Regions from separate parts of the Dermacoccus barathri genome, predicted to be linked through region 2. Evidence: riboswitches for the same ligand, from Rfam matches in the RefSeq annotation. Region 2 holds a riboswitch; the other holds the start of a gene.

Region 1 (4,009 bases), on a different contig from region 2:
ATGACGGCGAACATGGCCGCCCAACCGCCGACCGGGCCGAGCGTGTCACGGGCCATCTGGCCGAGGCTGCGACCGCCGCGGCGCGTGGAGATGGCGAGCACCATGTAGTCCTGCACGGCGCCCGCGAAGATCACACCGAAGATGATCCAAAGCGTGCCCGGCAGGTAACCCATCTGCGCGGCGAGCACGGGGCCGACGAGCGGGCCGGCGCCGGCGATGGCGGCGAAGTGGTGACCGAACAGCACGCGCCGGTCGGTGGGCAGGAAATCCTGGCCGTTCTCGAACTGCTCGGCCGGGGTGGCGAGATCGTCGCGCGGACGGATGACCTTGTACTGGATGAGGCGGCTGTACAGCATGTAGCCGATGACGTAGCTGCCGACGGCAGCCATGACGAACCAGATCGAGTTGACGTGCTCGCCGCGGACGAACGCAACCATCGTCCAACCGATGGCGGCGATGACGGCCGCGACGGCGATGACGATCTTCTGACGTCCCGTGATCTGGCGGGGTAGGTCGACCGCGACCGGGGGCGTGTTCCCGTCGCGCTCGGGGGTTTTGGTGCTCGACGCGGGCACGGAGACCTCCCTTTTCGTGTGAGTGTGAGCAGGGCCACGTTATGCGGTGTCGGGTAGGTCACAGGGCTTTGACAACGCACGCGCAGGTCACGCCTTCATCACGAATGTGGACGAACGTCACGCAGTGGGGCCGGTGGGGCGCGGTCCGTCGCCGAACCAGTAGCGACGGCTGTCTTCGCGGACGTCCTCGAGCCGGCCCCCGCAGGACTCGATGACGGCGCGCGAGGCGCCGTTCGTCTGCGCGCAGCAGACGAGCACGGGGGCGATGTCGAGCGCGGCGGCTTCGGCGAGCCCGAGCTTCAGAGCCTCCTTCGCGATGCCGCGTCCGCGAGCGGCTGGCCGCACGGAGTAGCCGATGTGGCCGCCGAGTTCGTAGAGGAACTCGTTGAGCGCGTGACGCAGGGCGAGGTGACCGACGAGGGCGCCGTCGTCGACGATCCAGAAGTAGGAGCAGTGGACGAGGCCAGTGTGCGGCGGCCACATCGTGTTGCCTTGGCGGGCGCAGTCTTCGACGTAGGCGGCAAAGCCGTCGGAGGTGATGTCGACGTCGGTGCCCGCGAAGAAGCCCGAGCCGTCCATGCCGCCCGCGCACACCCAGTGGTCGCCGCGCGAGTCGGTGGTGGCGTCGCGGAACTCGCGCAGCATGGCCGACCAGTCGTCGTAGCGCGCGGCGTCGGGGGCGATGAGTTCGATCATGTCGGTCATCTCATCACCCCCGACCGTGGGGCGTCGATCAGTTTTCGGTGCGCTTAGTGGGCGCGCAGGCCGTCGACGCCGCGGGGCTCGTCGCCGCGCACGGTGACGCGGTGCATGACGCGGGTGTTCGTGTAGTCGCGGTTGGCGTAGTGGGAGGTGGCGCGGTTGTCCCAGATGCCGACGTCGCCGGGCGCCCAGCGGTGACGGATCGTGTGCTCGGGCTGCGTGAGGTGGGCGTAGAGGGCGTCGAGGATGGCACGCGATTCGGCTTCGGAGACGCCGCTGACGTGGGAGGTGAAGCCGGGGTTGACGAAGAGGCCGCGGCGGCCGGTCTCGGGGTGGACGCGGACGACGGGGTGCTCGACGGCGGGCAGTTCGGTGACGATCTCGCCCTCCCACTCGTGGCCGCCGTTCTTCTTGAGGAAGGCACCCCACTCGCGGTTGCCGTCGTGGACGGCGAGCAGCTGGTCGGCGAGCGCCTTGAGGGGTGCGGAGAGGGAGTCGTAGGCGGCCTGGCTGTCGGCCCAGGACGTGTCGCCGCCGTAGGGCGGGAGCGTCACGGCGCGGAGGATGCTGATGGACGGCGGCCGCTTCATGAAGGTGACGTCGGTGTGCCAGACGTCGGAGAAGGAGAACTCGGGGTCGCTCGAGTCGATGTTGTAGATCTCGCTGCGCTCGTGGTTGCCGGCGACGGGGTGGCCGGGCGTCAGGTCGCCGAGGAGGTTGCCGAGGCGTACCTGGGCGTCGTCGTCGAAGCCGTGCTGATCGCGGAAGAAGAGCACCTTGTGGGCGAGCAGGGCGCGGCGGATGTCGAAGGCCGCGATCTCGTCGATGGACGCCAGGTCGATGCCGTGGATGACGGCGCCCAGGGCCGGGCCGAGGCGCTCGATGCGCAGTCCGGGCGTCGTGGCGGGAGCGTGGGTAGCGAGAAGTGTCATGACAACCTCTTTGTTCGTTGCGCTTGCGCAGACGCCGGGCGGCGACGCGCCAGGTCGTTACTCGGGGCACCCCACCGCAGCGGAGGGTTGCCGTCCGGCCAGCCGAGACTTGTCGCCGGAACTCGTGACCCGCCCATAACGTAAGCGCATCCTTTGTGGAACGAACAGTTATTGGTTGGCGAGTGTCCGCATCGCGGGACTCCGCAGCGGGGACACATCCGCTCCCCTCCCTGTTCCGATTAGCTGAGCGGCTGGTGTATTTCAGGGTCGCGGCGTGACCGAAACGGATAATTTCGGACATGACAACTCACAATGTCCCGTCACCGCTCCTGGTCGAAGGCGCCATCCTGGCGCCCGTGGACGTCGAGGACGCAACCAAACGAGTGTGGGCGTACTGCACGCACCCGCTCAGCGGATGGACGATCTACGACCTCGCGGCGATTACAGCTCGCAATGAAGGGCACTTCGAAGAGGTACGCACCTGGGACTTGCTGTTGTCGGCGTTGATGAATGCACGCCCTAGTGTCGGTGCGGTCACGGCATTCACGGTTGAGCGGCGGACCGAGATCGCGGCACGTGTCGCCTTGGTACCGGATTCTAAGGACCTGACCGAGTTCTCCGATGCCGAACTGGACGCGCTCACGGAGCTGAGCGCCTTCGGATTCCACGGGGCGCGCACTCCCACCATTACGAAACTTGCCGCCCTATATCGGCCACATGCCGCAACGATCCTCGATAGCTACCTCGCGACGGCGTTCGGTGTCGGCCAATACGGGTTCTCCTACGGGGCTACGCAACGCGCCGAGACACGGCGGCGGAGGAACATCCACCACGCGCTCCCCGGCCTGCGATCGACACTTCGTGATCGCGCCGGTTGGATGGGGGCCCTGCGTGATGCCACGCACGAGATCCCCGGTATCTCGCAGACATCAGACGTCCGCCTACTCGACATCGTCCTGTGGACTACACAGGACGATCTGCGTGAGTCACGAAAGTCGGAGGCTGCCAGCGACAAAGAACGGGCGCGATGGGTGACGAGGGAGCCTGGCCCCGCAATCCCACTCGACGCCGTACGCCCGGTAGCGGTGCCTGGCACGTGACTCATCGCAACCTCCGGTGAGCGGCCAGGTACACAGCAGCTGCATCGCGCTAGGCGATGTTTCCTTGGAAACGCGGCACCCGTGCCGCGGTCCCCGCTCAACATCGACGGTGGGGTTAGGCGTTCCAGTGCGAGCCGAGCGGGTAGCCGCCGTTGTCGCCGTTCTCCGTCGTCTTCGTCGCGAGCACCTGGTGCAGGTGCAGCCAGCCCTCCTCGAACGCCAGGCGCGAACCGGCCATGTAGATGCCCCACACGCGCGCCGTCGGCAGGCCGGCCTCGCCGACGCAGAACTCCCAGTTCGCCTCGAGGTTGCGGCACCACGCGGCCAGCGTGTGCGCGTACGACAGGCGCAGGTTCTCGTCGTGCTGCACCTCGAACCCGGCGTCGTGGCACTCCGCGATGAGGCGCCCCGGCGAGGCCAGTTCACCGTCGGGGAACACGTAGCGGTCCGTGAACGGCTCCGGGCGCGCCGACGCCGTGTCGTCACGACGCGTGATGCAGTGGTTGAGCAGGCGCCCGCCGTCACGCAGCTTCGAGTGCAGGAACGTGAAGTAGTCGTGGTAGTTCTTCACGCCGATGTGCTCCGTCAGGCCGATCGAGCTCACCTTGTCGAAGCCCGTCTCCGTCACGTCGCGGTAGTCGCTGTGGCGAATCTCGACGAGGTGCTCCAGGCCCGCCTCGCGCACAGCACGCTGACCCCA
Region 2 (4,009 bases):
CGTTTCGCCGTGCGCGTCGATCAGTGACGCAGAGCCTTGCGGGCCAGTGCGTTACCGATGAACTGCGCGATCTGCACGAACACGATGATGATGACGACGGCTGCCCACGTCACTGCCCACTGGTAGCGCTGGTAGCCGTACGCCAGCGCGAAGTTGCCGAGACCGCCGCCGCCCATCGCGCCGACGACCGCGGTCATGTCGATGACGGCGACGAGCGCGAAGGTGTACCCGAGGATGAGCGGCGCGAGCGCCTCGGGGATGAGAACGGTGCGGATGATCCGCCACGGGCTCGCGCCCATCGCCTGAGCCGCCTCGATGACGCCCGGGTCGACACTCACGAGGTTCTGTTCGACGATGCGACTGATGCCGAAGGTTGCGGCGAGCGTCAGCGGGAAGATCATCGACGCGGTACCGATCGTCGAGCCGGTGACCTTCAGCGTCAGCGGACCGAGCGCGGCCGCGAAGATGATGAACGGGATCGGCCGGATGATGTTGACGAGCACGTTGAGGATCGTGTGAACCGTCGGGTTGGCCATGATGCCGCCGCGGCGCGTCGTGTTGAGCAGCACGCCGAGCACGAGCCCGAACAGACCGCCGAGGACGATGGTGGCGCTGACCATGAGGAGGGTCTGCCCGACCGACTCCCACAGCACGGGGCGCAGTGCGCTCCAGTCCGTGTCCGCAGTGATGACCTTCATGCCGTGGCCTCCTCGAGTTCGTGGACGGTGGCCACCTGGGCGAGGTCGGTCAGCATCTGCGTGACGGTGTCGTCGTCACCGCGCAGGGCCAGGGTCAACGTCGTGAGGTTCGCTTCCTTGAGGGGCGTCAGCCCGCCGTGGACGATCTCCGGTTCGACATTGCGCGCACCGGTGGAGGCGAGCACCCGCCCGAAGCCGGCGGAGTCGTGGACGGTCGCGGTGACGAGGCGACCGCTCACGCGCCGGCGCAGCAGATCGATCTCACGGGCGTCCGGCACGTTGCGCAGCGTTGCGTCGACGAGACGCCGCGTGGCGGGCGAGGCGGGGGAGCCGAGCACCTGCTCGGTCGGCCCGGATTCGACGAGGCGGCCGTGTTCGAGGACCACGACGTCGTCGGCCAGTTCACGCACGACGTCCATCTCGTGCGTGATGACGACGATCGTCACGCCGAGTTCGTCGTTGACGCGGCGCAGCAGGGCGAGAACGTCCTTCGTCGTGTCGGGGTCGAGCGCCGACGTCGACTCGTCGGCGAGCAGGATCTCCGGGTTGGTCGCGAGAGCGCGGGCGATGCCGACGCGCTGCTTCTGCCCGCCGGAGAGTTCGTCGGGGTAGGCCCACGCCTTCTCCGTGAGGCCGACGAAGTGAAGGAGCTCGGTGATGCGTGCCTCGATCTTCGCCTTGTCCCACCCCGCGACCTCGAGCGGGTAGGCCACATTGGCGTACACCGTGCGGGACCGGATGAGGTTGAACTGCTGGAAGACCATGCCGATCCGAGCGCGCAGGGCGCGGATCTTTTTCGCGTTGAGGCTCGTGAGGTCGATGCCGTCCACCTCGACGGTGCCCGTCGTCGGTGTCTCGAGCGCATTGATGAGGCGCACCAGGGTGCTCTTGCCGGCGCCCGAGAAGCCGATGACGGCGAGCACGCGACCAGTGGCGACGTCTAGGTCGACATCCTGGAGGGCGCTGACCTCCTTCGAGCCGCGCACGAAGGTCTTGCTCACGCCACGCAGACGGACTGCGGGTGTGGTGTCGTTCGGGGGAGTAGGGGTCACTTGGCGGCCTTGATCTGCGACTCGAGACGGGCGAGGATTCCGCGCACGTCCGTGACGGAGCGCTTCACCTCGAACTGGGTTCCCTTGGTGCGCTTCGCGATGAGGTCCTGCACCGACTTCTCGTGGTAGGCCTGCACGAACTTGGCGTACGCCGGGTTGTCGGCGTCCTTCTTCCGAGCGGCGATGACGTTGATGTACGGCTCGGAGGACTTGGCCTTCGGGTCGTCCTTGAACAGCGCCTTGCTGGGGTCGAGGTTCGCGTCGGCGGCGAAGTTGTTGTTGACGACCGCACCTTCGACGGACGGCAGGGCGGCCGCCGTCTGTGCGGCTTCCACCGGGGCGACCTTGACCTTCGACTTGCCTGCGTCGATGTCGGCGGGTGTCGAGAGGGAGTTGCCGCCGCCCTTGAGCGTCAGCAGGCCGGCGCTCTGCAGGAGCAGGAGAGCGCGTGCCTGGTTCGTCGCGTCGTTCGGGATGGCGACCTTGCCACCCTTCGCGAACTCGTTGATCTTCGAGTGCTTCTTCGAGTAGAGCGACAGCGGCACGATGTACGTGGAGCCCACCGGCGTCAGGGTGTCGTTCTTCGCGGCGTTGTAGTCGGCGAGGAACTGAAGGTGCTGGAACTGGTTGAGGTCGACCTGGCCCTGGGAGAGGGCCGGATTGGCCTGCGTGTAGTCGGTGAAGTTGACCGGCTCGATCTCGAGGCCGTACTTCTCCTTGCCGACCTTGATGAGTTCGTTCCAGTACGGGTCGGACGCTTCGGTGGTACCGACGGTGATCTTCGTCAGCTTCTCGTCGTCGCTACCCGTGAAGGCCTTGATGCCGAAGCCTGCAGCGAGGGCGACGACGAGGGCGCCTGCGCCGAACGCCGCGTACTTGCCGCCGTTGCTCTTCGGCTTCTCCGGAAGGGCCGGGATGGCGGGGGTGTCGGTGCTGGTGGTGGGCGTCGACTTTTCGTTTTCGGACATGGTGGTGCCTTCCTCAAAGGCGCGTGGGTTGCGCCGGTGGGGTGGGCGGTGCCGGCGACCGCCCGACGATGGGTGCGGTCAGTGCTTGGGGCGCGCGAACGCGGCGTCGTGCGTGTGCGGTCGCGCGGTGGGGGCCTGGGTGGGGCGATGCGTGTGCTGCATGTGATCTCCCGGGATCGGGCGCACCGGTACGAAGCCCTCGAAAGGGATGTGTTCCGGGTGCGGAACGTGCTTGCCGCGCGGTTGACGCGGCCGGGTCATCACCTGGAGCACCCCGCCACGTTCGTGAGGGTTGCCGTCCGACCAGCCAGGGCTTTGCATCGGATCTCTTGACCGGCATTACATTAGAGACGCCGCGAGAAGCCCGTCAAATCAAGTGATCTGGGCCACTCTGCGTCACCGCTGGACCGAGTTTCCTGCGGTTGGGTAGTCGCCGCCTCGACCCAACGGCAGGAAAGTCTGCCCAGTGGAGAGATGCGCTGACGCCGTGCTCTCCCCGTGGGCTGGAGTCACTAGGGGCGGAGCGTGGACTCCACGGGGTCGAGGTACCCCCGAGCTCGCGCTTATTTGCTCGGCGGAAGCACGTCGGTCTGCGCGGGGAGGTCGGCCACGCCGACCGGGCACGTCACGCCCTTGTAGCCGTGATTGCAGTACCCGCCTGGATTTTTCGCGAGGTACTGCTGGTGGTAGCCCTCGGCCGGCCAGAACTTTCCGGCTTCGTCGGCGGGCTTCATCTCCGTCGTGATGGCGCCGCGGCCCGCGTCGGTCAGCGCACCCTGGAACGCTTCTGCGGTGCGACGCGTAGCGGTCTCCTGCTCGGGCGTCGTCCAGTAGACCGCAGAGCGGTACTGCGTGCCGATGTCATTGCCCTGACGGTTGGCCGTCGTCGGGTCATGGTTCTCCCAGAACGCCTTGAGCAGCTGGGCCGGGGAGACCTTCTCCGGGTCGTACGCGATCTGGACGGCCTCGGTGTGGCCCGTCGTGCCCGTGCAGACGTCCTCGTATGAGGGGTTCTCACGGTCGCCACCCATGTAGCCGACGGCCGTCGAGACGACCCCCGGGATCTGCCAGAAGATGCGCTCCGCACCCCAGAAACATCCCATCGCGACGTACAGCGTCTCGGTCTTGTCCGGCCACCCGCCGAGCAGTGGCGTGCCGAGAACGTCGTGCACGGCAGCGACGTCGACCGGGGCGGAATCCTGACGGGTGAACCACATGGGGCGTTCCTTTCACTGGGGTCGCTGTGTTCAACGCAGGCGCGTCCGAGAGGATTCCGAGCGGGTGTCGCCGG

What was found. Region 2 has a riboswitch for S-adenosylmethionine ahead of IM689_RS03105 (MetQ/NlpA family ABC transporter substrate-binding protein). Riboswitches for the same ligand answer to the same signal wherever they lie in the genome.
Region 1: linked by a shared signal. The riboswitch ahead of IM689_RS02610 (TauD/TfdA dioxygenase family protein) and the one ahead of IM689_RS03105 (MetQ/NlpA family ABC transporter substrate-binding protein) in region 2 are both predicted to bind S-adenosylmethionine.

What each region holds. Positions count from the first base shown of each region.
Region 1 is NZ_JADCTK010000001.1:542,968-546,976, forward strand. It holds gene IM689_RS02600 (carbon starvation CstA family protein) at 1-575, opposite strand, end outside; gene IM689_RS02605 (GNAT family N-acetyltransferase) at 693-1,280, opposite strand; gene IM689_RS02610 (TauD/TfdA dioxygenase family protein) at 1,325-2,209, opposite strand; SAM riboswitch class IV at 2,224-2,339, opposite strand; gene IM689_RS02615 (DUF6308 family protein) at 2,509-3,309, shown strand; gene IM689_RS02620 (SAM-dependent methyltransferase) at 3,425-4,009, opposite strand, start outside.
Region 2 is NZ_JADCTK010000002.1:5,600-9,608, forward strand. It holds gene IM689_RS03095 (methionine ABC transporter permease) at 21-698, opposite strand; gene IM689_RS03100 (methionine ABC transporter ATP-binding protein) at 695-1,750, opposite strand; gene IM689_RS03105 (MetQ/NlpA family ABC transporter substrate-binding protein) at 1,747-2,718, opposite strand; SAM riboswitch class IV at 2,942-3,053, opposite strand; gene msrA (peptide-methionine (S)-S-oxide reductase MsrA) at 3,282-3,935, opposite strand.